4 regions of the Paenarthrobacter sp. NPDC091669 genome follow, and region 4 is predicted to be linked to each of the others. Evidence: riboswitches for the same ligand, from Rfam matches in the RefSeq annotation. Region 4 holds a riboswitch; each other region holds the start of a gene.
What was found. A riboswitch is a leader RNA that binds a small molecule or an ion and turns the genes downstream of it on or off. The one in region 4 is predicted to bind thiamine pyrophosphate.

Region 1 (7,515 bases), on a different contig from region 4:
GCTCCTGGAGCGACAGGCACACGCTGTTGGCCGTTCACGTCCTCCCCGGCCCGCTCGCGGCTGCCGCACCCACGGCCGACCTCAGCGGAGATACGGGGTGTGTGCTTTGCACCGAGAGCCTGCCCGGCGTGGATGACCGAAGCTTTCGGGGCTCCGTGGCCCGCTACGTCTGGGACCTGTCCGAGCGGCGCAACAGCCGTTGGATCGTGCCTTTCGGCGCCTCCGGTACGCCTGGCCACCAGCACTTTGCCGACCAACTCCCGCTCTGGACCGCCGGGGAACTCGCTCCGGTGGTCACTGACTGGCCCGAATTGATCAAAGACACTCCCTGACCCACCCCGTTCCCGCATCCCATCAGTCACGTCAGTCACGCATCAGCCCGAAGGAAGCCATGACCACCACCGCCCAGGACTTCTCTGTCCGCACCACCATCTACTCCGAAGACCTCGAGGGATGGGGGGCGCTGCGGCTTGTGCCGCTGGTCCCCGCCGAGGACATCGACCTCATCTTCGAATGGGTTACCCAGCCCCGCGCCAAGTTCTGGGGAATGACGGAGAATTCCCGCGAAGAAGTCCAGGGGATCTACGAGTTCCTTGATTCGCTGGAGACCCACCACGCGTTCCTGGCCGTCCTTGACGGCGAACCGTTGGCCCTTTTCCAGACCTACGAGCCACTTCACGACCCCGTGGGCGAGGCCTACCCCGCACGCGAAGCAGACATCGGCATGCACTTGCTGTTGGCCCCCGCCACCCGGCCCATCCCGCACTTCACGCCCAAACTCGGTACGTCCCTGATCAAGTACATGTTCTCCCTGCCGGGCAAGGACCGGATTGTGGTGGAACCGGATTCACGCAACGCCAAGGCGCTGCGTCGTCTGGAGGCCACCTGCTTTGAGCTGGGACCCATCATCCAGCTCGCCGAGAAGGAAGCCCAGCTGGGGTTCCTGACGCGGGCAGGTTTTGACGAGATCCAGGAACAGCAGGCTTCCTAACGCCAGACGAAGCTCCACGTTCCCGCACCCACGGCCGCGAGCACGGCACCGCTCGCGATGACCACGCCGCCCAGCAGTACCCACGCGTCCAGCAACGAGTACGTGGATTCGCGGGCCCACGTCCGCTGACCGCCGCCGAAGCCGCGCGCTTCCATGGTCACTGCCAGCCGGGATGCCCTCCGAACAGCTTGGACCAACAGCCCGAAGCTCTGGCCAAGAGTGGCCTTCAGCCGTTGCAGCGGGCTGCCTTGGGAACCGACGCCGCGGGCCCGGCGGGCCATGCCGATGGTCTGCCATTCCTCGGCCATGAGGCCCACCAGCCTCATGGCCGCCAGGGAGCCGAGGACAAAGCGGTGTGGCAGCTTCGCCTTCTGCGCCAGCGCATCGGCCAGGTCCGTTGGGTCCGTGCAGGTCATTAGCAGGATCGCCGGCAACGCGATCGCCAACCCGCGCACCATGAAACCCAGCCCCAGCTCAAGGGAACCTTCGCTGATGGACCAGAGTCCGACGTCGAGCAGTACAGCGCCGCTGTCCGCCGCCACAATCGCAGTGCTCCAGCCGCCGATCGCGGCCGCGATGATCAGGGGCCAAGCGCGCTGCCACAGAAGCCTGAGCGTCAGCCCGGCGAGCGGAAACAACGCCAGCTCCGCAACCAAGGCCGTGGACGCCGATACCCAGTCGATGGACAAGGCCAGCACCAGGGAAATCAGGAAAACGGACACGAACTTTGCCAAGGGGTTGGCTCGGGTCAGCAGGGCATGGTTCCCGCGGAGGTTCAACGCATCCCTCATGCTGCACCCGCTTCCTGATGCGTGGCTTCACCATGGTGTACCGGACCGAGCCGCAGCTCCGTTCCGCCGAGCACTGCGCTGAACTCCTGATCGTGGGTCACGGAGACCACGGCTGTCCCGGCGTCCAGCAACTCTGAAAGGAACGACGCCAATTCGGCCCACGTATTGGCGTCCTGGCCGAACGTAGGCTCGTCGAGCACCAGGACTTTGGGGTGCGCGGCCAGCACGGTGGCCACCGAAAGCCGCCGCTTCTCGCCGCCGGACAACGTATACGGATTGGCGTCGACCAGATGAGTCAGCCGCAGCCGCTCCAACAGTTCGTCCACGCGTTCTTCGCCGTGGCCCAGATGCCTGGGCCCAAACATGAGCTCGTCCAGCACCTTGCCCGTGACGAACTGGTGCTCCGGTTCCTGGAACACCGTCCCGATCCGTGAAATCAGCTGGTCTGCTTTCCACTTGAACGGGTCAATGCCGGCCCCCTCGGAAAGCTCGACGGCGGCACTCACCGTACCGTCCACCGGCGCCAAAAGGCCGGCCAACGTGAGCGCGAACGTGGACTTTCCGGCACCATTGGGACCAGTGATGGTCAGTGCTTGGCCGGCCCTGACCTGCGCGGTGATTCCCGTTTGCACCGGGACGGGCGGGAAGGTCTTGAAACCCTTGCGCCGCGGTTTTTGCCGGGAAACTGCGAGGTCCTGGGCTGCGAGGAGCAGTGGGGCGGTGTGGGTTTGGCTGCGTCGTTCGCGGGTTGCGGGAACGTACCCCGGCACCCAGACGCCTGCAGCCATCAACTTGCTGCGGGCCTCGGACAGGACCTGGTCCGGTGGGCCGTCCAAGAGGACTCCGCCCGGTGCCAGGACGACGATCCTGTCCACGAGGTCTTTCCACACGGACACGCGGTGTTCCACCACCACCAGTGTGGCGCCGGTCTTGTCCAGGCAACGCTTCACCGCGTCACGTACTTCCAGCACGCCTGCCGGATCCAAGTTGGCCGTGGGCTCGTCCAAGAGGATCAAGCCGGGTCGCATCGCCAAAATACCCGCCAGCGCAAGGCGCTGCTTCTGCCCTCCGGAGAGTGCCGCCGTCGGGTGGTCCAAGGCCAAACCGCCGCCCGCGGCGGTACGCAACCCCACGTCGTCGAGCGCTTCATGGACGCGGGACCAGATCTCGTCCCGGGGCACAGCAAGGTTCTCGGCACCGAAGGCGACGTCGTCGCCAATCCGCGACAAGACCACCTGCGTTTCCGGGTCCTGCTGCATCAACCCGGCGCGGCCACGCTGCTCCCGGGGCGCGACGCCATCGATCAGCAGTGAACCGGACTCGTCCGAGTCGTCTTCCTCATCGCCCAGCACACCGGCGAGGGCGTGCAGCAGCGTTGATTTGCCGGCACCGGATGGTCCCAGAAGGAGAACCCGCTCGCCCGGTTCAATCCGGAGGTCCAACCCATGAATGGCCGGAGTGGACCGGCCGGCATGCCGCCAACCCCAGCCCTCGGCGGAGATGGCGGCAGGCCGTACCGGGCTGCTGTTGTTGCTGCCGCTCTGCGTGGCGGGCATCAGCTGAAGACGGGCTCCGACGCGGCCTTGCGCGATGCGAAGGAGCTCAGCACGCCGGTTTTCGCCAAGCCACGGGTGGCAATCCAGGACAGTGCGCCGGCGATGATGGCACCCGAGATGGTAGTGAAAGTGATGTACGCCAGCTTGTCCATTGCCTCATAGGCGATGTTCCAGCCCCATGGGAGGAAGGAGTCGTTCAGGCCGCAGAAGAGGCCCGCACCGGCACCCGCGAGGAGGGCCGTGGGCAGGTTGAACTTCTTGTACCGGAAAGCTGCGAAGACCAGCTCGGCGCCGAGGCCCTGCAAGACACCGGAGATCAAAACGGTGGTGCCGTACTGGGAACCCATGATCAGCTCACCGGTGGCTGCGACGGCTTCGCAGAACAACGCTGCGCCCGGCTTGCGGATAATGAGCATGCCCAGGACTGCGGGGATCATCCAGCCACCGGCGATCAGGCCGGTGAGCGGCGGATACGTCGCGTTCATGGGGATGGATACCAGTGCGGCGCCCTGGGACCATGCCCAGAAGATCACGCCGCCCGCGATGGCGATCAAGGCCGCCACAACGATGTCTACAACACGCCAGTTATAACTGGTCTTCTTCACGTTTACCGTGGTCATTTTCTGCCTCCTGAGGTTACAGGAGGGGAAAGTGCTCCCCGGAATTCCAACCGGCCTGCGCCGTCCGGATCCGGACACTCTGAGAAGCTCGACTCCCTTGCGCCGGTACTAACCGGATCAGGTTCGAGGGTCTGCGGCTGTCCGCACTCTCAGCGCCCTCGCGTCTCCTGCATCTCTGCAAGGTCCGACGGCGGCGCTCCCCTGTCGTTATCAAATCTGCCCTGATGGGCTGGTTCAGTTTACACCTGCGTGTGTCGCGGGCGCTGGTCCGTTGCCGGGCCGTGGTCACAATCGGACGAAGCGGGGTGCGTTGCATTGCGTTGCGAGGCCCGCTCTACACCCCTCACGCCGCCACACGAAGAGACCTGAGAGAATGATCCAGCAGACTCGACCGCGGCAAAGGGGCACATTCATGACGGACCTACCCACTCAGGATGGCCCTGCCGCCGACGGCACCATATCCGAGCCCCGGCTCGCTGCCAGCGTCATCCTTCTCCGTGATGCCCCGGGCGGGCTCGAAGCGTTCGTCCAGCACAGGGTCAGCACCATGGATTTCGCTGCCGGAATGGTGGTCTTTCCCGGCGGCCGGGTGGATGCGGCGGACGAGTCAGGCTGGGACTATCCAGCGGACCTGCTTCAACGCCACGCTGCCGCCTGGTGTTCGAGTTCCATCGGCGCCGACGCCAACTCCGGCACCGGCACCGGCACCGGCACGGGCACCAGCTCAACGCAGGCCGAAACCAACGCAGGGACTGTCCTCACAGCCGCAATCCGCGAAGTCCAGGAGGAATCCGGGCTCAGCATCAGCGCTGCGGATCTCCGCCCTTGGGCCAACTGGATCACGCCTACGGACATGCCGAAGCGTTTTGACACCTACTTCTACCTTGCCAAGCCTTCCCCGGGAGCCGAGCCGCAGCATCAAACCACGGAGGCCTGGCAATCGTTGTGGATGCCGGTGGCCGGAATCCTGGAAGCGGAAGCGGCCGGCACATTGAAGCTGATGCCGCCCACCTATTACCTGCTCAAGGAAATCGCTGGGTTTGAGACCGTGGACGCTGTCTGGTCGGCAGAGCACGCTGTTGTTCCCGTGCTGGCCCCCGTTGGGTCCTTGGCAGCGTTCCTGAAAGAGCGCGAAAGCCGCCACTGACTCTTGAGTCGGCCCTCGGAAGGCTAGGCTGGGGGCATGAACCTCTTCTTCAAGCTGATCGGTGCCGGAGTAAGCCTCGGAGCGGGCTTCGTAGGCACCAAACTCGTCAACAAAGGGTGGGAAAAGGCCACTGGCAGCAAACCACCCCTGGGCAACGACGACATGGAAACGAGCTTGCGTTCAGCACTGACTTTTGCGCTGATCTCAGCCTTCGTCAGCACCCTGATTCAGGTGCTGGCCAGCCGTGGCACCCAGCGTGCCATTGCCCGTTTCGCCAAGACGCACGACATCGTCTAGCCCGCAACCACAGACAACAACGCGGGGCCGCTTTGCCTCCACCTGATGGAATGAACACCAGTGGACGCAGAGCGACCCCGCGTTTGCTGTGACTGGGACTTTTAGCGGTCGTTCCGGGGTTCTTGCCCCGCAGCCGCCCGTTGCACAACAGCCTCGAGTTCGTCCTTCGTGAGCATCTCGCGGTGGCCGTGCTTGGTGCGGTAGGCGGAGCGACCCACCATGTGGGCGGACACAGGTGCCGTCAACAACTGGAAAATCCATGCCACCAGCAAAACCGGCCAAACCCACCACGTCCGCATTTGCAGGCCAATCGCAGCAAGCATGAGGAACAACCCCAGGACCTGGGGCTTGGTAGCTGCGTGCATGCGGCTCATGAGGTCCGGGAATCGCAGCAAACCGATGGCAGCGCCCAAGGACATCAAGGCGCCCACCACCAGGAACACTGCGGTGACAGCATCGACCACGACATCCACGCCGGTGGCATCAGGACTCATTGTTCTGCTCCCTCCGTTCAGCCACGAACCGTGCAACGGTCACAGATCCGATGAAACCGATCACCGCGAGGGCCACCAGCAGCATCAGGTTGTTGAGGTGCCTGTTCATCGCCATGTCGATCGCCAGTGCAGCACCCAGGATGGCCAGCAAGACGTCCGAGGCCAGCACGCGGTCCAGCAGGGAAGGGCCGATGGCGATCCGGACAATCGCGCCCGCGGCAGCCAGGCTGAGGATCACCGCCGTGACCACAAGGATGATCTCCTTCATCGTGCTGCCCCTTCCATTCCAGGACGTACTTCGGCGTTGAGGGCTTCCATTTCTTCGCGCGTGCCCATGATCCGGATCAACCGCGCTTCAATGGTCTGGACTTCCTCGCGAATTTTGTCGATGTCCGCTTCTTCGTAGATATTGAGCGCATGCAGGTACAGCGTGGACGTCGACCGGTCCACTTCCACCACCAGCGAACCCGGAATCAGCGAGATGACGTGCCCCGTGGCCGTCACCATCAGGTCCGAGTGGCTGCGCAAGGGAACGGCGACGACGGCGCTGCGCACCTTGGGTCCCTTGACCACGGCCAGGAACAACACCAGGAAGCTCGCTGCCACCACTTTGGCGAGGAACATCAGGGCGAAGGGAATGGCGCGCAGGATGTTGAACCTGCCGCTCAGTTCCACGGGTGGAAGGTAGAACAGCTTGGCTACCAGCACGGCTATCAGCGCACCGAACAGCAGGTTCCCGGGACTGAAATCCCGCCACAGTGCGCCCCAGACAATGACCAACCAAATGAGCAGGGGCAGTTCGGTGCGGAATGAAATGGGCTTACGGCTCATTTGGCATCACCCGTCTGCAGTTCCTCGGGCGGCCCAAGCGGTGGCACCTCGACCGAGTCGCCCAGGACCGAGTGGATATACGCCGAACGATCCAGCATGATCCCTGCCGAACCGTCAGCCACGTGGAAGAGCGGACCGGCGAAGACCGTCAGCGCGACCCCGAAAACTACCAGTCCCGCCGTCGAACCAACCATGGTCCGCGGCAAGACGCCCACGTTTCCGGGATTCAGGAGAGCAGGGTCCGGATACTCGGCGTCTTCGGGCTTGCGCCAAAAGGCCCTGTTCCATACGCGGGCGATGGCCAGCAGCGTCAGGAGGCTGGTGACCACGCCACCCACCACCAGCGTGATGGCCAAGGGTGTGCCCAGTTCCACACCGGCCTGCAGGAGACCCAACTTTCCCAGGAAGCCTGAGAACGGTGGGATGCCTGCGAGGTTCATGGCCGGGATGAAGAACAGCAACGCCAGCAACGGGGAGAGCTTGGCCAAACCGCCCAACCGGTCAATGGACGAACTGCCGCCCCTGCGTTCTATGAGACCTGTGACCAGGAACAGGCTGGTCTGCACGGTAATGTGGTGCGCCACGTAGAAGACGGCGGCGCCCAACCCTGCAACGGAACTCATGGCCAGGCCAAACACCATGTACCCGATGTGGCTGACCAAAGTGAACGACAACAGACGTTTAATATCGCTTTGGGCCAAGGCACCCAGGATGCCCACCACCATGGTGAGTAACGCCACCACCATGAGGGGAACATTCAGGGTGTCACCGGGGAACAAGAGCGTTTC
Region 2 (7,515 bases), on a different contig from region 4:
TTGAAGAAACCGTCACCAAGAACAACCTCGAAGCTGCTGAGGAAGTTGTTCGCCAGCTTCGCCTGCGTGACATCGGTGGCATCATTGTCATCGACTTCATCGACATGGTCCTTGAGTCCAACCGCGACCTCGTCCTCCGCCGCATGGTTGAGTGCCTTGGCCGCGACCGCACCAAGCACCAAGTGGCTGAAGTGACGTCATTGGGCCTTGTCCAGATGACCCGCAAGCGCATGGGTACCGGCCTCCTTGAGGTCTTCGGTGAGCAGTGCGAGCACTGTGCCGGCCGCGGCGTGGTCACCCACGACGAGCCCGTGGAGCACCGCCGCGCCAACGTCGTGGCCGCCGAGCACCACCGCCCGCACACTGAGGCGCAGCAACCCACCGCCCGGACGGAACGCAAGCGGCGCCGTGGCAAGGGTGGGGGACAGGCTGTCGCCGAGGCTCCCGCGCCGGTCCACACCACTGCCTCCGCCCCTGCTGCACCTCCCGCGGCCTCCGAGCCGCAGGATCCGGCAAAGCAGGCCAAGGCAGAGGCAACCCGGGCTGCGCTGGCGACGATCGCTGCTGCCGCCCACGCTGCCCACCTTCATGATGACGAAGTCCACCGTGCAGAAGAGCAGGCGCGGGCAAGCGGCCAGCACGAGGCGCCTGTTGCCTCACAGCCCCAGGCCGGAGAGCACGCCGACCACGAATCAGAGCGCGAAGCACCGGTTCGGGAGGCACGGTCCACTCCGGTTCTGCGATTCGGCGGGGACGAGGTGGCCCTGCCATTCGGGGAACACCACGAGGAACCGCCTGCCGCCAAGCCCGCCATGAGCCTGGATCTCCTGGCCGAAGCGTTCTCCCACCTTGGCGCGGCACCCGAGGCAAAGCCCGAAACCGTGGTTCCTTCCAAGGCAGCCGCTGCGCCGCAAGCCGCCGTGGCGGGGCACGTAGATGAGGACCCTGAAGCCGCGTCGGCTTCGAAGTCACGTCGGGGGCGCCGCAACCGCAGTGCCAGCCGTGCCCAGGGCGCAGCCAATGAGACCAGCGTTGAGCACCACGAGGTAACAGCTACGGCAGCGCGCGGAACGGCACATGAGGCCAAAGCGCCGGCGGAGCCTGCCAAGAAGGTGGCGTCCGAGGAACCCATCATCCTTGGGGTTGGCGTTCCCGCTTCGGAGCTCTAGCATCTGATCCGCAAGGGCCCTGCAGTCACCGTCACAGGCGGGTACTGCAGGGCCCTTTGCTGTCCTCTCCCGGCGGTCATATCCGGTCTTGTGCGTGGCGCAGTTCCCAGGCTTCGCTGCATCCCGGCTACGCTGGTGGACTGACACGGGGTGCCGGGCATTGGGCCAGGCTGAGATCCAGACCCGTTGAACCTGTCCGGTTAGCACCGGCGAAGGGATGTCCCCATGACGTCATCGTCGTATTCTTCCGTGTACCCTCTGGTTGTTTCCGGCCGCGAAACGCCCCGTGTATTGAGTATCGCGGGATCGGACCCCTCCGGCGGTGCCGGTATCCAGGCAGACCTGAAGAGCATTGCCGCCCAGGGGGGCTACGGCATGGCGGCGGTCACCGCGTTGACGGCCCAAAACACGCTGGGTGTCAGTGCCGTGCACGTTCCACCCGTGGAGTTCCTGCGACAGCAATTGGAAGCCATCAGCACGGACATCGCCATCGATGCCGTCAAGATCGGAATGCTCGGTGACGCTGCGGTGATCGATGAGGTCCGCGGCTGGCTTGAGGCGGTGCGTCCCGCCGTCGTGGTCCTTGACCCGGTGATGGTGGCCACCAGCGGTGACCGCCTCCTTCGAGGGTCCGCCGAGCAGGCACTGCGCGCCCTCCTGCCGTTGGCAGACCTTATTACCCCGAACCTCCCGGAGCTTGCCATGCTGTTGGGGGAGCCTGAAGCTGCTGATTGGGAGTCGGCATTGAACCAGGGCAAGCGGCTGGCTGCTGAGTGCGGCACCACGGTTTTGGTGAAGGGCGGACATCTGGCAGGGACGGAATGCCCGGACGCGTTGGTCAACACCAGCGGACTCCTGCGGCAGGATGTCATTGAGGTAGCCGGACCCCGCATCGAAACGAAGAACAGCCACGGCACGGGCTGTTCGTTGTCGTCCGCTCTGGCCACAGTCCAGGCCCGCACCGGCGATTGGGAAGCTTCCCTGCGCGAGGTCAAGCCGTGGTTGCTCCAGGCGTTGCTGCATTCGGACAGCCTCGACGTAGGCAAGGGAAATGGGCCGGTCCACCATTTTCACCACCATCAGGTCCTGAGGCCGGGGGAATTCGCCGCGGCGCTGTGGAAGGAAGCCGCTCCGGAACTCGCGGCAATCCACAAGCTCAGCTTTATCGACGGCCTGCAGTCGGGCGACCTCCCTGAAGCAGCGTTCAGTTACTACCTTGCCCAGGACGCCATCTACCTCAACGGGTATTCCAGGGTCCTGGCGCGAGCGGGCGCCCTTGCGCCCACGGAGGAGGAACAACTGTTCTGGGCGAAAGCCTCACAGCAGTGCCTTGAGGTCGAATCGGAACTGCACAGGAATTGGCTCAGTACCCGCGAGGCATCCCCGGTGACCGGACCCGTCACCAAGTCCTATGTGGACCACTTGCTGGCATCCTCGGCCGCCGGCAGTTACGCCGTGGTGCTGGCGGCCATCCTGCCGTGCTACTGGCTCTACGCAGAGGTGGGCCAGCAGCTCCACGCATCGTTCGTGGACGCGGGAGCCCCGGCAGCGCATCCCTACGCGGACTGGCTCAGGACCTACGCCGATGAAGAGTTTGCTGCCGCCACCAGGAATGCGATCAATTTCACGGACGCCGCTGCGGCGGCAGCTTCCGAGGGCGAGAGGGCGTCCATGCTGGAGGCGTTTGCCCAGTCCTGCCGCTATGAGACTGCATTCTTCGACGCTCCGCGGCTGTTCGCCTGACCGTTTCAGTGCGGGCTTTTTATCCCCGGGTCCCAAGGCGCCTCAGCGCGTCGCGGGTCAAATCACGTTAATCGCTCCAAACCCTGTAGGCTGTATGGGCACGGTGCCGGGAGAGTCCGTTACAACTGGTGATGCAAGTCACGTGGTAGCCTCCGGACCCGGCCTCATTTGCAGCCGAGGGTCAAACTAGCGTAATCTTGATCTTCGGTGCTTACGCCAACACTTGGGTTATGCCCCTTGGAATTGTTCAAGGGATGACTCGCGGACTTCGATCAGAAGTCCACGGCGTTGAGGCACAGCGCGAACCAAGCCTGATTTCGGTTCCAGGTTCCGCACGCAAATTTAGTTATAAACGTCGAGAGAAGTGAGTACCCAAGTGGTGTACGCGATTGTCCGCGCAGGCGGCCGCCAAGAAAAAGTTTCCGTTGGAGACTACGTAACGCTTAACCGCGTCCCCGGTGGAGCCGGCAGCACGCTTGAGCTGCCCGCCTTGCTCCTGGTAGACGGCGAGAAGGTCACCTCCGCAGCTGCGGAACTGGCCAACGTCAAGGTTACGGCTGAGATCCTCGAGGACCTCCGTGGTCCGAAGATCGTCATCCAGAAGTTCAAGAACAAGACCGGCTACCGGAAGCGTCAGGGTCACCGTCAGGAACTGACCAAGATCAAGATCACCAGCATCGCGTAACTTTCGTTACCCGCTGTTCAGGTTTTTCAGTTTCCCCAGAAATTTAGAGGCAGGCATTTCACATGGCACACAAAAAAGGCGCGAGTTCCACTCGCAACGGTCGTGACTCCAACGCACAGTACCTGGGCGTCAAGCGCTTCGGTGGTCAGGTAGTCTCCGCAGGCGAAATCATCGTTCGCCAGCGTGGCACGCACTTCCACCCCGGTGCAGGCGTAGGTCGCGGTGGCGACGACACCCTGTTCGCCCTGCAGGCCGGCTCGGTTGAGTTTGGTACTCGCCGCGGACGTCGCGTAGTGAACATCGTTGCTGCTGCAGCTGCAGAGTAAAAACAAGTTCTGAACCGGTGGAGCGGGCCAAACGGCCCGCTCCACCGTTCTTTTAACCGCATTACAATCGACTAGGGCGCTTTAGCGCACTGGTTTTGCAACAGCGCTGGCAACAGCAACAAACGCTGTAAGTAAGACAGCAACTGAGGAGATCCACGTGGCGAGCTTTGTAGACCGGGTAGTCCTGCACGTATCCGGCGGAACCGGCGGCCACGGCTGTGTCTCTGTAAAGCGGGAGAAGTTCAAGCCGCTCGGTGGCCCCGACGGCGGCAACGGCGGCAATGGCGGCGATGTCATTCTGCGGGTGTCCGCCCAGACCACCACCCTGCTGGACTACCACCATGCACCCCACCGCCACGCCACCAATGGTGGCCCGGGCATGGGCGACTGGCGCGGTGGCAAGAACGGCGAGACCCTGATTCTTCCGGTCCCCGACGGCACCGTCATCAAGACCAAGGACGGCGAAGTCCTGGCTGACCTCGTGGGTGAGGGCACTGAATACGTCGCAGCTGCAGGCGGCCAAGGCGGCCTGGGCAATGCTTCCCTTTCCTCCCAGAAGCGCCGGGCGCCCGGCTTCGCGCTGCTGGGCATCGAAGGCGAATCCAGCGACATCGTCCTGGAACTGAAGTCCATTGCTGACATCGCGTTGGTTGGCTTCCCCTCGGCCGGCAAGTCCAGCCTGATCGCAGCCATGTCGGCTGCCCGGCCGAAGATCGCCGAATACCCCTTCACCACCCTCATTCCCAACCTCGGCGTGGTCCAGGCGGGAGAAGTCCGTTTCACCATTGCAGATGTCCCCGGATTGATCGAGGGTGCCAGCGAAGGCAAGGGACTCGGGCACAACTTCCTGCGGCACGTTGAGCGGTGTGCGGCACTGGTTCACGTCCTTGACTGCGGAACCCTGGAGTCGGACCGCGATCCGCTGTCCGATCTCGCCATCATTGAGGCCGAGCTGGAGAAGTACGCGGTAGACATGAGTTACGCCGGTGTTGACGGCGAAGTTGTTCCCCTGAACGAGCGTCCCAAACTGGTTGTCCTCAACAAGGTTGACCTGCCCGATGGCAAGGACATGGCCGAGTTCGTTCGTCCGGACCTGGAAGCGCGGGGATACCGGGTCTTCGAAGTCTCGGCAACCAGCCACGAGGGCTTGCGCCAGCTCGGATTTGCCATGGCCGAGATCGTCAAGGCTGCGCGCGACGCCGTGGCAGTCGCACCTCCCAAGGTTGCACCGCCCGTCCTTCGGCCCCGTGCAGTCAACGAGTCCGGTTTCAAGATCCGCCGCGAAGAAAAGAACCTCGAACCGCTCTTCCGCGTACTGGGCGAAAAGCCTGTGCGCTGGGTCAAGCAGACCGACTTCACCAACGAGGAAGCCATCGGCTACCTTGCCGACCGTCTGGCCAAGCTGGGCGTGGAAACTGAGCTCTTCAAGGTTGGCGCCAAGCCCGGCGACACCGTGGTCATCGGTGAAGACGATGGCGTGGTGTTCGACTGGGAGCCCACCATGATGGCCGGTGCCGAACTCCTGGCAACCCCCCGCGGCACCGACATCCGCGTTGCGGACATCGGCGACCGTCCTACGCGTTCGCAGAAGCGCGATGAGCAGCTTGAGCGCCGCGAAGCCAAGGCAGCAGCCCGTGCAGAGCTTGAAGCAGAACGCAAGGCCGGCATCTGGACTGAATCCGTCAGCGGCCGCCGCGCACAGACCATGAGGGAGAGTACCCTGGACGCCGGTGATGACGACTAGGACCGTCGACGATCCGGCCATGGCCGAAGGCCTGGAGCGCCAGGCCCTCGCCACCGCCAAGCGGATTGTGGTCAAGGTAGGGTCCTCTTCCTTGACCAGCATCAAGGGCGGTATTTCCGAGAAATCCCTTGCGGGACTGGTGGACGCCCTGGCGGACAAGCGCAATGCCGGCACCGAGATCATTCTGGTCTCTTCGGGGGCCATCGCTGCGGGCCTGGCCCCTTTGGGTCTGGCCAAACGGCCCAAGGACCTGGCCACGCAGCAGGCTGCCGCGAGTGTAGGCCAGGGACTGCTCATGGCCCGTTACACTCAGGCGTTCAGTGCCCACGGCGTCACCGTCAGCCAGGTGCTGCTAACCGCGGACGACCTCATGCGCCGCACCCAGCACACCAACGCTTTCAGGGCGCTGGACCGTCTGCTCAACCTTGGCGTGGTGCCCGTGGTCAATGAGAACGACACCGTGGCCACGCACGAGATCCGCTTTGGCGACAACGACCGACTGGCCGCTTTGGTGGCCCACCTGGTCCGCGCTGATGCGCTGGTACTGCTGTCCGACGTCGACGCCCTCTATGACGGACCGCCCTCCCAGGGCGCCAAGCGTATTCCGTTGGTTCAGGGTCCTCAGGACCTTGAGGACGTCACCATCGGCAAGGCCGGCAAGGCCGGCGTCGGAACCGGTGGAATGATGACCAAGGTTGAGGCGGCGTCGATCGCTGCCGGCTCCGGTATCCACGCTTTGGTAACGTCCACGGCCAACGCCGCCGCCGCCTTGGCGGGGGAGGACGTGGGGACCTGGTTCTCCGTCAATGGCAACCGCAAGCCGGTCCGCCTCCTGTGGCTGGCGCACCTGGCGACGGTTCAGGGACGCTTAATGCTCGACGACGGCGCGGTTAAAGCAGTGCGCGAACGGCACAGGTCACTCCTTCCTGCGGGCATTTCGGAGATCAGTGGTGATTTCGAAGCCGGCGATCCTGTGGAGATGGTTGCCCATGACGGAACCGTGGTGGCGCGTGGGCTGGTGAACTACTCCTCGGAGGAACTCCCGCGCATGCTGGGACGCACTACCCAGGAGCTCGGCCAGGCAATGGGCCGGGGTTACGACCGCGAAGTTGTTCATGTTGATGATCTGGTGCTCCTGCGGGCGCCCCGCTCATCTAAACTTGGAGCATGACTGAAGCGCTGACCCCTGATGCCCCTGTGATCTCCGACGTTTCCGGTGTTTCCGGACACACGCCGGAGAACCCTGTGGCAGGCGGCGTTCCGCTCTCCCCGGAGGATGTCCAGGCCGCCGTTCATGCCATTGCGGACCGTTCCCGCAAGGCTGCCCGCCGCATGGGCCAGGCGAACCGTGCATGGAAGGATCGTGCGCTCCGTGCCATCGGAACAGCCCTGGTGGAGAACCGGAAGCATGTCTTGGAGGCCAACGCCAAGGACGTTGCCGCAGGCCGGGCCAATGGTACCACCGCTGCACTCCTGGACCGCCTCACACTGACTCCTGCACGCATCGATGGCTTGGTTGCGGCCCTGGAGAACCTGGCGGGCCTGCCGGATCCCGTGGGCAACGTCGTCCGCGGGCAGACGCTCCCCAACGGTCTGCGTCTGCGGCAAGTCAACGTACCCATGGGCGTTGTGGCCGCCATTTACGAGGCTCGCCCGAACGTGACCGTGGATATCGCCGGCTTGGCCCTGAAGAGCGGCAACGCCGTGATTCTTCGTGGCGGGTCAGCTGCTGCGAATACCAATGAGGCTTTAGTACGAATCCTTCGGGAAGCACTGGACTCGGTGGGCCTGCCGGCCGATGCCGTCCAGACCGTGGACCAGTACGGCCGCGAAGGTGCCAACGTGCTG
Region 3 (7,515 bases), on a different contig from region 4:
ACGGAAAGGAGGGGATCGCCGCTGATGATGCCCTCCAGCACTTCCCCATAGGGCAGCATGCCGGCCGCGTTGAGCTCGGTCACCAGGCTGGCGCGGTCCAGGGTGAAGATGTCGCCCGGGCCGTTCACGTCGACGTCAAGCTGGAGCACGTCCGGGCCGAAGCCGATGCGCAATTGGTTGGGGGAGTCCACGCCTGAGAATCCCCTGGGGAGGTGGGGGACCGGGCGGAAGGTGATGACGGCTTCCTTGCGCCGGCGTCCCATGGCCTTGCCGGAGCGCAGGATGAACGGAACCCCTTTCCAGCGCCAGTTGTCAATCTCCACCCGGACCTCGGCAAGGGTCTCAGTATTGCGGGCAGGGTCCACGCCTTCCTCGGCAGCGTAGTCCGGCACGGTTCGTTCGCCGAGGACCCCCGCGGTGTACCGTGCCCGCCGTGTGGAGTCCTTGAACGGGGCCTTGATGCTGCTGGCGCGCAGAACGGTTGCCACGGCGTCGCGCAGGTCCCGCTCCTCGATGGTTGCCGGCGCGTCGATCGCCAGGAAAGCCATGATGTGCAGGAGGTGGCTCTGGATCATGTCCCGGAGCGCCCCGGCAGTGTCGTAGTAGCGGGCGCGGCCTTCGAGGGCCAGATCCTCGTCAAAGACGATCTCCACTTTTTCGATGTGTTCGCGGTTCCACACGGGCTCCAGGAACCGGTTGGCGAATCGAAGTCCCAGGATGTTCAACACTGTGGCTTTGCCCAGGAAGTGGTCCACGCGGTGGATGTGGTCTTCGGGGACCAGGGCTGCGAGCGTCTTGTTCAGCTCGTGGGCGGATTCGGTGCCTGAGCCGAAGGGCTTCTCCATGACAAGGCGGGTCCCGGCAGGGACCTGATCGCCATGGAGCACCTCGCACGCCTTCTCGCTGACGTGCGGCGGCAAAGCGAAGTAGATGGCGACGGGGCCCTGCAGCCTGGCCAGGAGGTCCGCCAGGGGACCGTCCGCTGTGACATCAAGCTGGTGGTACCCGGTGGCGTCAGCGACTGTTGCCAGTGCCGCCCGGCCGGCATCATCAGCCGTGCCCGAGGCCGCGGTGAACGCGCCCGCAACCCGCTCCCGCCATTGTTCCTGGGACCAGGGGTCCGAGCCCGCACCTACCAGCTGCAATCCTGGCGCCTTGCCGGAAGCCAGCAGTCCGGCAAGTCCGGGCAGCAGGAGCCTTCCTGTCAGGTCCCCGGACGCGCCGAGGATGAGCAGCGTTTTTACAGTTGTTTTACTGGTCACTGTGCCAGCATGCCATCTTGCAGGTGCGACTTGGTACCCTAGATAGTCGAGTCCCCTAGTCGATTCAGATTTGTTGGGTTAAGACATGTTTGCTGGGGGCAATCGTCAAGACTCTGGTGTGCCGCATTTGGCCGCCATTCGCAGACCATCGAAAGAAGTGCACGGCGCGTGTTCAATTCACTCTCTGACCGGTTGACAGCAACCTTCAAGAACCTTCGTGGCAAGGGCCGCCTCACCGAGGCTGATGTTGATGCCACAGTCCGGGAGATCCGCCGCGCCCTGCTGGACGCGGATGTTGCAGTATCCGTGGTCCGTGAGTTCACCGGCCGCGTGCGCGAACGTGCCTTGGGTGCCGAGGTTTCGGGTGCGTTGAACCCGAGCCAGCAGATCGTCAAGATCGTCAACGAGGAACTCGTGGAGATCCTCGGTGGCGAGACCCGCCGGATCCGCCTGGCCAAGAACGGCCCCACCATCATCATGCTCGCCGGGCTCCAGGGTGCAGGTAAGACCACCCTCGCCGGCAAGCTGTCCAAGTGGCTTAAGGCACAGGGCCACAGCCCCATGCTGGTTGCTTGCGATCTTCAGCGCCCCAACGCCGTCACCCAGCTCCAAGTGGTGGGCCAGCGCGCCGGCGTCCCGGTGTTCGCTCCACACCCTGGTGCCACCTCCGAGCTCGAACACCCTGCCGGCGACCCCGTAGCCGTCGCCAAGGCAGGCGTCGAGGAAGCGCGCCAGAAGCTCCACGACGTCGTGATCGTCGATACCGCCGGCCGTCTTGGCGTAGACGCCGAGATGATGGACCAGGCCCGCCGGATCCGCCAGGCCATCATCCCCAACGAAGTCCTCTTCGTGATCGACTCCATGATCGGCCAGGACGCCGTCAACACGGCCATGGCCTTTGATGAAGGCGTCAACTTCACGGGCATCGTGCTGTCCAAGCTCGACGGCGACGCCCGCGGTGGTGCCGCGCTGTCGGTTGCGTCCGTGACCGGTAAGCCGGTGATGTTCGCCTCCACCGGTGAAGGCCTGGACGACTTCGAACTTTTCCACCCGGACCGCATGGCTTCCCGCATTCTGGATATGGGTGACGTCCTTACCTTGATCGAACAGGCTGAGAAGGCCTGGGACAAGGACGAAGCCGCCCGGATGGCGAAGAAGTTCGCCGACCAGGAAGACTTCACCCTGGACGACTTCCTCGCCCAGATGCAGCAGATCCGCAACATGGGCTCCATGAAGAAGATGCTCATGATGATGCCGGGTGCGCAGAACATCCGTCAGCAGCTTGAGAATTTCGATGAGAAGGAGATCGACCGCGTCGAAGCAATCGTCCGGTCTATGACGCCGCACGAACGCGTCGCTCCCAAGATCATCAACGGCTCCCGCCGCGCCCGTATCGCCAAGGGTTCCGGTGTCCACGTGTCCGAGGTCAATGGCCTGCTGGAGCGCTTCGCGCAGGCCCAGAAGATGATGAAGAAGCTCGCCCAGGGCGGCGGCATGCCGGGCATGCCGGGCATGCCCGGCCTTGGAGGTCCAGGCGGAGGCCGTAAGGGCGGCAAGAATGCGCCCAAGAAGAAGGCGCGTTCAGGCAACCCTGCCAAAGCGGCACAGGAGTTGCGCGATGCCGAAGCCAAGCGGGCGAACGCAGCCTCGGCTGCGCCGTCGGGCGCGGCTTTCGGCCAGGGGGCGGCAGACTTCGATCCCTCATCGCTCAACCTTCCCAAGGGCTTCGACAAGTTCCTCGGCAAGTAGGCCGTGGCTGACATCCCAACCGCGCCGCAGTTGGGATGTCGGGGCTGTGGAATAGGCTGAACCAATGCATAAGCAGCGCGTAGTCTTCGTTCACGGCCTGGGCAGCTTCGGTGCTGCGGCATGGCCGAAGCAGCACGGCATGGCCCTCGCTTATGACGCGTTGTTCCTGCGCCGGCATGGCTTTGACGCTGCAGCCGAGCCCGTGGGATCCAGCGTTGCCGCGGACGTTGCCATCGTCATCAATGCCTTGGCGGATACGGGGGGTGGCCACGTCGTTGCGCACGAGCAAGGCGCCATCTCCGCCATGCTTGCAGCCATCGAACGTCCGGACCTGGTGTACTCGCTGAGCTTGGTCGAGCCTGCTTGTTTATCCCTGACAGCCGAGCTACCAGCCACGGCCTCCCACCGCGCCCTGATGGAACCGCTGTTCGATGTACGGAGCCAGCTCAACGACGCCGACTATCAGCGGGAGTACTACCGCCGGGCGTTTTCTGCCGAAACGGGGGGATTGGATACTCCCGAAGCGCGGCGTTCCGCCCGCAGGCTCAGGCTCCAGGCCCCGCCCTGGGAGGCTCCGCTGCACATTGTGCCCGGCGTCCCAACGTTGGTCCTCACCGGTGGGTGGGAACCCCTGTACGAGGAAATCGCGGGGTACCTCCAGGAAACCGGCGCCCTCCGCCGTGTTGCCGCGGGAGGACACCGGCCCCAGGATTCAGTGGACGGCGATCAGATCATCCGATCGTTTGTTGGCGACGTCGGCCGGGCCATGTCAGTTCAGGCTTCCTGAGCCGGCCTCAAGCGTGTCTGGGCTGCCGGGTACCTGAAGTTCCGGCAAGTAGACCTTTCCGCCCGATGCCAGGAATTCCTGGCTCTTCCCGCGCATGCCGCTGTACATTTCCGCGATGGAGGTCTGCGCCTCTTCCGATCCGTATTCGTCACGGATGTCCTGGCTGATGCGCATCGAACAGAACTTGGGGCCGCACATGGAACAGAAATGGGCGGTCTTGGCCGGTTCTGCCGGCAGCGTTTCGTCGTGGAAGGCTTCCGCGGTCACAGGGTCCAACGAGAGGGCAAACTGGTCCCGCCAACGGAACTCGAACCTGGCCTTCGACAGGGCATCGTCACGCTCATGTGCCCCGGGATGACCCTTGGCGAGGTCGGCGGCGTGGGCTGCGATCTTATACGTGATGACACCGGTCTTGACGTCGTCTTTATTGGGAAGGCCCAAATGTTCCTTGGGGGTCACGTAGCAGAGCATGGCGGTGCCGTACCTGGCGATCTCGGTGGCGCCGATGGCTGAGGTGATGTGGTCATAGCCAGGAGCGACATCCGTGACCAAGGGTCCCAAGGTGTAGAAAGGGGCTCCCTTGCACAATTCCTGCTGGCGTTCCACATTTTCCCGGACCAGGTGGAACGGCACGTGGCCAGGTCCTTCCACCATCACCTGCACATCGAACTCCCACGCCCGCTCTGTCAGCTCGGCGAGGGTATCCAACTCGGCGAACTGGGCCGCGTCGTTGGCATCGGCGGTTGCGCCCGGGCGCAGGCCGTCGCCCAGGGAGAATGCGACGTCGTATTGGGCGAAGATTTCGCAGAGTTCGTCAAAGTGCGTGTAGAGGAAGTTCTCCTGGTGGTGCGCCAGGCACCAACCCGCCATGATGGACCCGCCCCGGGAGACAATTCCGGTGACCCGGTTGGCGGTCAGGGGCACATAGCGCAGCAGCACCCCGGCGTGGATGGTCATGTAGTCCACGCCCTGCTCACATTGCTCGATCACGGTGTCCCGGAAAATCTCCCACGTCAGCTTGTTCGCCTCGCCGTTGACCTTCTCCAGCGCCTGGTAGATAGGGACCGTCCCGATCGGGACCGGGGAGTTGCGGATGATCCACTCCCGGGTGGTGTGGATGTCATCCCCGGTGGAGAGATCCATGACGGTATCGGCACCCCACTGAGTGGCCCATTGAAGTTTGTCCACCTCCTCCGCGATGGAACTCGTCACGGCTGAGTTGCCGATGTTGGCGTTGATCTTCACCAGGAAGGCCTTGCCGATGATCATCGGCTCTGACTCAGGGTGGTTGATGTTGTTCGGAATGATCGCCCGTCCTGCGGCAACCTCGCTGCGGACCAACTCAACGTCGCAGTTCTCCCGCAACGCGACGAACTGCATCTCGGGAGTCACCGTGCCCTGCTTGGCGTAGTGCATCTGCGTGACGGTTTTACCTTCGACGGCGCGGCGGGGCACAGGTTGGGTGCCCTTCCACTCCGCTGATGCTTCCCCGCGCCGAACCGCTGACTTGCCGTCGTCCAGCAGGTTTCGTTCCCGTCCGCGGTAGGCCACGGTGTCGCCACGGGCTTCGATCCATGGAGCGCGGAAGGGCTCAAGCCCCACAACGGGATCACTGCCGGGACCTGCAGTGCGGTACACCTGGAACGCCGGGTTGGCTTTGCCGTTGGGCGACGGATCCAAGGCGATCTCCGTGACGGGAACCCGGATCCCGTGGTCCGGGTCTTCGCGGTAGGCCAATGAATGGGATTTCAGCGATTGGGTCACGGATTCCGGCGTCTTTGCGCTGGATTCGGACCGGTTTTGGGCAGGGCTGTGCTGTGTTTTGGTGGTGCTCAAAGGATTACTCACTTCCTTCGCCGGCATTACCCGGACAGGTTCAACGGTCGCAGACTGCATCAGTCCGATCTCAGCCCCTGCAGGGGCCCCCGTGTGGTCGTAGACGAAGCTACCACAGCTCCCCGGAGGCTCCCAGTCACATGGAGTCCGGGGTTGCCGTCCCCTGAACTTCCCTGGACCTGCGGACTAGGCTTTTTCCATGGCCAAGATCATCGAATTCACCGGACCCGTGCTCGTGTCCCGGAACGACCAGCGGTACGGCATGTGGTCCGTGGACGGCACCCTGACGTTTGTGCGCCCCACGACGGCACCGGACCGCGTGCTGGATGGCTGGGTCCTCCCGGGCTTCGTTGATGCCCACTGCCACATCGGTTTGGGAGTGGGCGGCGCCGTTGACGAGCAGACCACTCTCGCCCAGGCCCAGGCTGACCTCGACGCCGGGACGCTGCTGATCCGGGATGCCGGATCACCCAGTGACACCCGGTGGGTCCAGCAACGTCCGGACGTGCCCCGGCTGATCCGGGCCGGAAGACATATTGCCCGGAGCCGGCGGTACCTCCGCGGTTTGGGGCACGAAATCGAACCCGACCAACTTGTGGAGACCGTCCGGAAGGAAGCCTGGGATGGTGACGGGTGGGTCAAGCTGGTGGGGGACTGGATCGACCGCGGCGTGGGCGACCTCGCCGCCTCCTTCCCCGCCAAAATCGTCAAGGACGCCATCGCTGCCGCCCACGATGAAGGTGCCCGGGTAACGGCCCACTGCTTTGCCGAGGACACACTGGACGACATGCTGGATGCAGGCATCGACTGCATCGAACATGCCACGGGCCTGCTGCCGAGACACCTTCCGCGTTTGGTGGAGCAGGCCGTGCCGATCGTTCCCACCCTGGTCAATATCGCGACCTTTCCTGACATTGCTGCCCAGGCTGCCCCGAAGTTTCCCGACTATGCGGACCACATGGTGCGGCTTTGGGAGCGGCGGCGCGAGCGTGTGCTGGAGGCCTATGAGGCCGGTGTGGCCATTTATGCGGGCACGGATGCCGGCAGCGTGATTAAGCACGGCAGGATCGCCGACGAAATGAAGGAACTGCACGACGCCGGCCTGCCGCCGGCCGCGGTCCTGGACGCCGCGGCGTGGCGCGCCCGGGAGTGGCTGGGAGCCGAGGGCATCAGCGAAGGGGCGAGTGCCGACGTCGTGCTGTGTTCCGAGGATCCCAGAATCCAGCTGGAGGCTGTTTCCCACCTCAAGCACATCGTTCTGCGCGGTTCCTTGGTCCGTTAGGAATAAATTGAAGCTTCAAGTAATTTAGTAGGATAGAAGGTGCCGATGAGCGGCCACCTCAGAACCGGGAGCTTCACATGACCACACCACTCAGCCAGGATCTTCTGCCTGCCGAACTCACCATGGGCACCGTCATGCTCAAGGTCGGCGACATGAAGGTCATGAGCGACTACTACCAGCGGGCCCTTGGCTTGGAAGTCGTGGCCGAGCAGGATGGCGGGCTCTACCTCGGGCGCGTCGGAAAGCCCGTGGTCCACCTTGCCCCGGCCTCCGGCCTGCACATTCCGGGCCGCGGGGAAGCCGGTCTGTTCCACACGGCCATCCTGTTCCAGGACCAGCCTTCACTGGCTGCCACCATCGCCACTGCCGCCGAATACGAGCCGCGCGCATTCGCGGGCAGTGCCGACCACCTGGTCAGCGAAGCGTTCTACTTCACCGACCCTGAAGGCAATGGCATTGAGCTCTACTACGACAAGCCGCGGGAACTCTGGCAGTGGGACGGCAAGAGCGTGGTAATGGACAACGTAGCCCTGCCACCGCAGCGTTTCCTCCAGCAGCACCTGAGTGAAGCCGCGGTGACCGGACAGCGCGAGGCGGCG
Region 4 (7,515 bases):
TGCTGTGCTCGCCCGATTCCCGGACATCCACCAAGTCGAAGTCCCTCTCCCCCGCCTCACGCTCTGCGAGCATCGCGGCGAGATCCTTGGCGGACACAGTGTGTTCCTGGTCGGTCGCTGCCGGTGGCGTCACACCGCAGAAAGCTTCGTAGTCCGTCAGCTCCGTGATGGGTTCGGCTTCCGGGTCCTTGGAGACCTTGATCTCGCGCCAGCTGCCGCCCAGTGCGTCAAAGAGCGCCACCCGCCCCAGCAGTGAACGCCCGACGCCGGTGATCAGCTTCACGGCTTCGGTCACCATGAGCGAACCAACCGCCGCGCACAACATGCCAAACACTCCGCCTTCGCCGCAGGACGGCACCGAACCGGCGGGAGGGGCTTCAGGATAGAGGTCCCGGTACGTGGGGCCGTGCCCGGCCCAAAACACGCTGACCTGGCCGTCGAAGCGGAAGATGGAACCCCACACGTACGGCTTGCCGAGGATGGCGGCGGCGTCGTTGACCAGGTAACGCGTGGCGAAGTTGTCAGCGCCATCGAGGATGAGGTCGTACTGCGCAAACAACTCCAAGGCGTTGGATGAGTCCAGCCGGATGTCATGCAGGACGACCTTGACCAGCGGATTGAGTTCGTTGATGGCGTTGCGGGCGGACTCGATCTTGGGGATGCCCACGTCCTTCACGCCGTGGATGACCTGGCGCTGCAGGTTGCTGAGGTCCACCACGTCATCGTCAACGATTCCGAGTGTGCCGACGCCGGCCGCCGCCAAGTACAACAGGGCCGGAGAACCAAGTCCGCCGGCGCCTATGACGAGCACTTTGGCATTCTTAAGCCTGCGTTGGCCCAAGGCGCCGATTTCGGGAATGATGAGATGCCGGGAGTATCGCTCCACCTCGGCCGGCGTGAGTTCGGCGGCCGGTTCAACAAGGGGCGGCAGGACAGCGGGCGCAGCGGGGCGGGCAGCAACAATTGAGGCCATACCCCAATGTATGCCTGCCGATGCCGCCCGGTCATATTACCCACCGGTAGAGTGGTCATAACTGCAAAGGAAAGGCGGCAGACTGTGGCTGACGGCACAAGGGCACACGATGGGGCACCGGCCAAGCAGGAACGGGCTGTTTCAACGCGTTCACCAAGGTTGCCGCGCGACGAGCGCCGGGCGCAGTTGTTGAATGCGGCGTTGGAAGTCTTCGTCTCCAACGGTTTCCATGGCGCGGCCATGGACGAAATCGCCGAGGCCGCCCATGTGAGCAAACCAGTGCTGTACCAGCACTTTCCGTCCAAGCGTGAGCTGTACATGGCCCTTTTGGATAGCCACCTGGCCACGCTGACTGAGCTGATGCTCAGCGCCTTGAACTCCACCTCGGATAACAAGGAACGCGTGAAAGCGGTGATGCGGGCCTACTACCGGTTCATCGCAGATGACGATCAAGCCCACCGGCTCGTCTTCGAATCGGACCTCATCAACGATCCCGATGTGAGCTCCCGCCTGGAGACTTTCAACAAAACGTTCGCGGATGCGGTGGCCCATGTCATTGCCGAGGACACCAAGCTGCCTCCCCTGGAGGCGCAACTCCTGGGCCGTGGTCTGGCCGGAATGGCGCAGGTCAGCGCACGTTACTGGCTTGAAACGGACGGAAACCTTGACCTCGATGTGGCCAGTGATCTGATCTATCGTTTAGCTTGGCGCGGAATCAGTCGATTCCCCAAAGAGTCCTAGGCTACAAATAGAGGACTGACTTAATACTTGATTGGCTTGGAGGCCTTGCTGTGGAAGTAAAGATCGGCATTCAGAACGTTGGCCGTGAAATCGTGCTCGAATCCGCTTTGGATGCAGACGCCGTGGCCAAGATCGTGGCGGAGGCCGTGTCCAAGGGCTCGGAATTGCGCCTGACCGACGAGAAGGGCCGCCAGATCATTGTTCCCGGCAGCGTCCTGGGCTACGTGGAGATCGGCGCAGAGGAAGTCCGCCGCGTCGGTTTCGGTGCCCTCTAGGCCCTCCCCTTAACGCAGTCCGCAAAGGAGTCTTCATGCTTTCACTCGTCGTGGTGGTTCTGGCCACCGTAGCCACCGGTTTCATCGTGTGGGCCAACGACAAGAGGCACGGCAAGTACGGCATCGCTTTGCCGGCCGGTGTTTCGGTGGCTGTGGGCACCCTGAGCTGGATTGCGTTCATCAGTGTCGGTCTGGGCTACCAGCCCGGGGCAACCTGGATTCCCTGGGTCTTGCCCATCGTCCTGGGAACTGCCGCCGCCGCAGCCGTGGTGGTCTTCCTCGGCCGGACCCGCACCCGGCACGATACCGCGGCGCTCACCAAGGCGCTTAGGCTCTAGCAACACGAACAAACGACAGTGACCGTCGCCCTCGGGCGATGGTCACTGTCGTTTAACGCCTTGCCACCACGGTTCGGGGTCAGCTGGGCTCAGGGTTCCGGATACCGCTCCGGCTGGGCGGCTGCGCCCAGCCCTGCCGCGGCTTCGCTCACGGAGGCCGCAGCGGCAATATCGCGTGGGGTGACTGTCCCGCCGGCGTCGTGGGACACATACCGCAAGTAAACCCTGTTGTAGCGCCATTCCAGATCGGGGTGGTGGTTTTGCTGTTCGGCGATCTCACCGACCGCCGCAATGAGCGCCAGCGCTTCGGCCGCCGTCGGGGTTTTATAGACGGTGACCAGGCCGTCCTGGTACTTCCAGTCGGGAAGCTCCCGGAGGGCATCGTCGACATCCGCCCGGGTCAGGTGGTCACGGTTCCCTGCCACTGCTGCTCCTCCTCGCGACGACACGGCGGACATCTAGAGGAACTCTGCCCGGCCCTCCATGGCCGACGACGCCAAAGCGTGCTCACGCCGCGGAATACGTCCCGCCTGCTTGGCCAGCCTACCGGCGATCACGGCGTGTTTGAAGGCCCCACCCATCTGCACCGGGTTCTGCGCCCGAGTGACAGCGGTAGCCAGAAGCACGGCGTCGCAGCCCAATTCCATGGCGAGGGCGGCATCGGAGGCCGTCCCTATTCCGGCATCAAGCACCACGGGGACTGAGGCCCGGGACACGATGAGTTCAATGTTGTGCGGGTTCAGGATGCCCAGACCGGTTCCGATCGGCGAGCCCAGGGGCATCACAGCAGTGACACCCAGGTTCTCGAGGCGCAGGGCCAGGACGGGATCATCGTTGGTGTAGGCGAAGACCTTGAATCCACGGTTCACCAGCTGTTCCGTTGCCTCAACCAGTTCCACGGCGTCTGGAAGGAGCGTGTGTTCGTCGGCGATGACTTCCAGCTTGACCCAGTCGGTTTCCAGGGCCTCCCGCGCCAGTTCAGCCGTCATCACGGCGTCTTTGGCCGTAAAGCAACCGGCGGTGTTGGGCAGCACGCGGATGCCGTGATCTACCAAGAGTTGGAAGAGGGATCCTGTTTCGGCGGGTGAATAGCGCCGCATGGCCACTGTGGTGAGCTCAGTCCCGGACGCCAGGAGCGCCGCGCCCAGGCCGTCCAGGCTCGGGGCACCTCCCGTGCCCATGATCAGGCGGGAGCCGAAGTGGACGCCGTCGATCACCAGGGCGTCAGTAATGACCTCTGTGTTTGCTGTCGTCATGCTGTCAGCCTCCTTGGACTGCGGTAACAAGTTCGAGTTCATCTCCGTCGGCGAGCGCCGTTGCGGACCATTGGCTGCGCGGCACCAGCTCGGAATTGCGGGCGACGGCGACACCCAGCTTGCCGCCGTCGGCTGCCTGTCCGCGGTGGTCCAGGACGCGGCCGGTGACGGCCGTGACCAGGGTGCTGACCGAAGCGTCCTCCGGCACGGCGTGATCGGATCCGTTGAGTTTGATGTTCATGCTGTTTCCTTGCTGGGTGCGTGTGCCGGCGTGAGCGCCCGCACTGGGAATGTCGTGGTCTCGAAGCGATCGGGGCGGAACGGGGCCCAGCGGGGGTCCGGCGAGCCGTGGATCAGCCCGCCCACGATCCGCGCCGCCACAGGCGTCAGGAGGACACCATGCCGGAAGAATCCCGTGGCGATCACCAGGCCATCAACATCCCCGCTGGTACCGGCGACCCGTCCAAGCAACGGGGCGTTGTCCGGAGTGCCGGGGCGGGCCCGGGCCGTTGCTTCGAGCAGTTCAAGTTCCGCCACTGCGGGGACCAAGGCCTGGGCGTCCCTCAGCAACTGGTAGACGCCCCCGGCTGAGACCACGTTGGAGGACGCCGATAGTCCGTCCTCGCGTTGGGTGGCCCCGATGACTACCGTGCCGTCGTCCCGGGGCACGATGTAGACGGGCACTCCGCGGACCATCCCGCGGACGGTGGAGGTGAGGAGTGGCCTGAGGTGTTCAGGCACCCGAAGCCTGAGGATGTCGCCATACACCGGCCGCACGGGAAGGCTGAGCCTGTCGGGGAGCCCCTCCAGGCCTGCCGCACCCAGTCCGTTGGCGACCACCGTTTCGGTGGAGTGAACAGCGGCACCGGACTCGAGTTCAACTCCTGAAACCCGCCCTCCGTCCCAGAGCAAACGGCGCGCCGTGGAAGCCACGGCGAACCCATCATCGGCGCCCGAAACCCAGGTGGAGTCGCTGGCCGCGTGGCGTGCCATTCCAGACAGCAGGCATGCCGCCAACTTCCGGGGATCAACCTGGTGATCGGCGGGAATGTCGAAGGCACTGGAAATTTGGGGGCTGAGGAGGGGTTCGCGATCCCGGGCGTCGCGCAGGGAAAGCGGCTCAATTCCCAGGCCTGCGGCACGCTGCACCGCACGAAGATCTGCAAGCGCCCTGCGGTCCGCGGCGTCGGCACCCACGGCGAGTGTCGGCGTCGTGCGGTATCCGGTGTCTTCTCCTCCGTGGCTCAGGCTTGCGGCGAAGGACGGCCACAGCCGGGACGATTCCAGCATCAGCTCGAGGAGGTCTTCCTCCTGGTAGTGCAGTTCGCTGACGGGGGCAAGCATTCCTGCGGCAGCGAACGTGGCTCCCGAGGCCGGTGCGGGGTCGATCAGCACCACTGAGCGGCCAAGTCGTCGTGCTTCGTGAGCGATGCCCAGACCGATGACGCCGCCACCAATGACAGCTACGTCGGCATGCATGGAGGTTTGGCGGGGATCTGCCATTCCGGTTTCCTTCCCTACGCCGGTACTAGCCGGATCAGGTCAAGCGGTCGGCGCTGAAGCCCTCTCAGCCGGACGGTCATATAACGAACGTCGCGGCTCCCGCAGTACGTGCCCAGTTTAGAGGAACTACTCTGGTTTCCATGACCCCGACTGATGCCCTTGCCACTGCCCGCCTGTATCTGTGCACTGATGCCCGGAAGCGGCAAGGCGATTTTGAAGACTTCGTGGACGCCGCTTTTGAGGGTGGCGTGGACATCATCCAGCTGCGCGACAAAACCCTGGAAGCTGCCGAGGAGTTGGAATTGCTGGCGGTCCTGCAAGGAGTTGCGCAACGTCACGGACGGCTCTGGGCTGTCAACGATCGCGCCGACGTTGCCAATGTTTCCGGGGCTCCGGTGTTCCACATCGGGCAAAAAGACCTCCCGTTGACGGTGGCCCGAAGGTTGCTTCCGGAGCCCGTCACGATCGGTCTCTCCACCCACTCCCCGGAACAGGTCAATGCGGCCATCGCAGCCTCACCAGGACAGGGAGGCCTGGATTACTTCTGTGTAGGCCCGGTCTGGGCAACCCCGACCAAACCCGGCCGCGAAGCCGTGGGACTGGACCTGGTCACATATGCCGCAGAAGCGAGCAAGCGTGCAGATGAGACCACCGGCGGTGCCGTGAACCTGCCCTGGTTCGCCATCGGAGGGATCGATCTCAGCAACGTGGAGCAGGTACTGGCTGCGGGAGCCAGCCGGATCGTCGTGGTCCGTGCCATCACCGAAGCTGCGGATCCGACGACGGCAGCCAAGTCGCTGCTGGAGGCGCTGGACGCCGCCTGAGCCTGGGCGTTAAAGCCGTTAAAGCCGTTCACGGCGTTCAGGGTGAGGCCTGGTCAAGCCGTCATGCGGTGAGGCCCAGGGCCGTCATCCGGCGTGAATGCCGCTCGGCGAGCTCGCCGGTCAGTCTCTTGACTGCGGCGCGGGCATCGCCACCGCTTTTTAGCGTTGGCCCCAACTGCGGGTGCTCCATGCCCACCCTCTGCGCCTGCGTCAGTGCTTCCCCCACCAGCCGGCGGCCCCACAACGCCAGGCGTGAGGCCAGTCGAGGGTCATCGGCCAAGGCCCGCCGCAAAAGGACTCGAAGAACCTCGGTTGCTTGGTCGGGAGCGGCAACCCGGTCCACGAACTGCTGTGTTGTTGGATCGAGGAAAGCAGCGACAGCCCGGTAGAAGTCCGAGGAGACGGTGTCGATGACGTACGCCTTCATCACGGATTCGAACCAGTCCCCGGGCTTGGTGCGTTCATGGAAGTGATCAAAGGAACGCTGGAACGGCAGCATGGCTTCCTCGGGATCGAGGCCCATTTCCGCGAGCCGATCGCTCAGCAGCGCGAAGTTTCCGTACGCGCCGACGGCGATTTTTGCCAGCACTGACCGGTCATGGAGCGTGGGGGCGTATCGGGAATCGAACGAAAGCCGGCCGAAAGCGGACAACTCGCCGTAGGCCATGGCACCCAGGAGTTCCGCGGCGAGTTCTCCAGCAGAAGGTGCGGCGTCCCGGGAAGTGCCCATGATCCAAGACTATCCCCGGCCCTCCACACCCCGCCCGCGGAGATTAGCTGTTAGCGGCGTTGGTCCTACTAGGCTGGCTGGAAGTGAGTTGACTGTCAGGCCTGCCCCAAGGCCGCATGTCCTCCTCCTCGCACCCACTCCCCTGAAGGATGTCCCATGAGTAACCCGAGCTACCCACCCGCGCCCAACAACGGGAACGGGGCTCCGCCAGTTCCCCCTGCACCCGGCGCTTTCGGCAACCAGTACCAAGGCGGGCAGCAGACGTACCAGCCGGGACCGGGTTCCAGCCCTTACGGTGCACCCGGCATGGGCGCCCCGGCCAAGTCCTTCATGGTCACCTGGCTTCTGTCCTTGCTCCTTGGTGGCCTCGGTGTTGACCGCTTCTACCTGGGCAAGATCGGCACCGGCATTGCCAAACTGCTCACTGCGGGCGGTCTGGGCATCTGGTCCATCGTGGACCTGATCATCACGCTGACCGGCAACGCGCGGGACAAAGAGGGCCGACCCCTGCAGGGTTATCCGGAAAACAAGAAGAAGGCCTGGATCATCACGCTCGTCGTCTGGTTCGCCGGCCTGGTTGTTGGAATCGTGTCCACTGTGTTGTCTTTGACGCTGGTGGCCGCTGCGGTCCAAGGACAGGCCACGCCCGTCCCCGCCGCACCGTCGGCTTCGCAGGAAGCCCCGGCCCCGTCACAGGGCCCTGCCGGTGACGGGAACTCCTTCGAGGTCACGGTGTCCGAGGGCAACACCGTCAACGTCACCATCCTTAACACCGGGTACACCACCGAAATCCCGGAAATGGCTTACATGAAGCCGCTCAACGGCGGGTTCCTCCTGCTGGAGGTTTCCTGGGAGACCACCGCCGGCTCCAGCTT

Region 1: another riboswitch for thiamine pyrophosphate. It lies ahead of ACIQLI_RS15135 (ECF transporter S component); the one in region 4 lies ahead of thiO (glycine oxidase ThiO).
Region 2: another riboswitch for thiamine pyrophosphate. It lies ahead of thiD (bifunctional hydroxymethylpyrimidine kinase/phosphomethylpyrimidine kinase); the one in region 4 lies ahead of thiO (glycine oxidase ThiO).
Region 3: another riboswitch for thiamine pyrophosphate. It lies ahead of thiC (phosphomethylpyrimidine synthase ThiC); the one in region 4 lies ahead of thiO (glycine oxidase ThiO).

The regions. Positions count from the first base shown of each region.
Region 1 is NZ_JBIVTK010000008.1:177,517-185,031, forward strand. Features, by position in the region: gene ACIQLI_RS15115 (penicillin acylase family protein) at 1-332, shown strand, start outside; gene ACIQLI_RS15120 (GNAT family N-acetyltransferase) at 392-991, shown strand; gene ACIQLI_RS15125 (energy-coupling factor transporter transmembrane component T family protein) at 988-1,782, opposite strand; gene ACIQLI_RS15130 (ABC transporter ATP-binding protein) at 1,779-3,338, opposite strand; gene ACIQLI_RS15135 (ECF transporter S component) at 3,338-3,958, opposite strand; TPP riboswitch at 4,035-4,171, opposite strand; gene ACIQLI_RS15140 (NUDIX hydrolase) at 4,371-5,105, shown strand; gene ACIQLI_RS15145 (DUF4235 domain-containing protein) at 5,142-5,402, shown strand; gene mnhG (monovalent cation/H(+) antiporter subunit G) at 5,504-5,896, opposite strand; gene ACIQLI_RS15155 (monovalent cation/H+ antiporter complex subunit F) at 5,886-6,164, opposite strand; gene ACIQLI_RS15160 (Na+/H+ antiporter subunit E) at 6,161-6,727, opposite strand; gene ACIQLI_RS15165 (Na+/H+ antiporter subunit D) at 6,724-7,515, opposite strand, start outside.
Region 2 is NZ_JBIVTK010000004.1:374,504-382,018, reverse strand. Features, by position in the region: gene ACIQLI_RS09415 (Rne/Rng family ribonuclease) at 1-1,169, shown strand, start outside; TPP riboswitch at 1,306-1,404, shown strand; gene thiD (bifunctional hydroxymethylpyrimidine kinase/phosphomethylpyrimidine kinase) at 1,395-2,912, shown strand; gene rplU (50S ribosomal protein L21) at 3,289-3,597, shown strand; gene rpmA (50S ribosomal protein L27) at 3,660-3,923, shown strand; gene obgE (GTPase ObgE) at 4,081-5,667, shown strand; gene proB (glutamate 5-kinase) at 5,657-6,838, shown strand; gene ACIQLI_RS09385 (glutamate-5-semialdehyde dehydrogenase) at 6,835-7,515, shown strand, end outside.
Region 3 is NZ_JBIVTK010000017.1:17,367-24,881, reverse strand. Features, by position in the region: gene ACIQLI_RS21520 (glucose-6-phosphate dehydrogenase) at 1-1,262, opposite strand, end outside; gene ffh (signal recognition particle protein) at 1,431-3,011, shown strand; gene ACIQLI_RS21510 (alpha/beta fold hydrolase) at 3,076-3,798, shown strand; gene thiC (phosphomethylpyrimidine synthase ThiC) at 3,781-5,634, opposite strand; TPP riboswitch at 5,630-5,737, opposite strand; gene ACIQLI_RS21500 (amidohydrolase family protein) at 5,834-6,916, shown strand; gene ACIQLI_RS21495 (VOC family protein) at 6,994-7,515, shown strand, end outside.
Region 4 is NZ_JBIVTK010000005.1:27,830-35,344, reverse strand. Features, by position in the region: gene moeB (molybdopterin-synthase adenylyltransferase MoeB) at 1-973, opposite strand, end outside; gene ACIQLI_RS09925 (TetR/AcrR family transcriptional regulator) at 980-1,714, shown strand; gene ACIQLI_RS09920 (DUF3107 domain-containing protein) at 1,765-1,989, shown strand; gene ACIQLI_RS09915 (hypothetical protein) at 2,025-2,327, shown strand; gene ACIQLI_RS09910 (4a-hydroxytetrahydrobiopterin dehydratase) at 2,417-2,752, opposite strand; gene ACIQLI_RS09905 (thiazole synthase) at 2,786-3,583, opposite strand; gene thiS (sulfur carrier protein ThiS) at 3,588-3,824, opposite strand; gene thiO (glycine oxidase ThiO) at 3,821-5,086, opposite strand; TPP riboswitch at 5,081-5,199, opposite strand; gene thiE (thiamine phosphate synthase) at 5,227-5,910, shown strand; gene ACIQLI_RS09885 (ferritin-like fold-containing protein) at 5,972-6,640, opposite strand; gene ACIQLI_RS09880 (TM2 domain-containing protein) at 6,797-7,515, shown strand, end outside.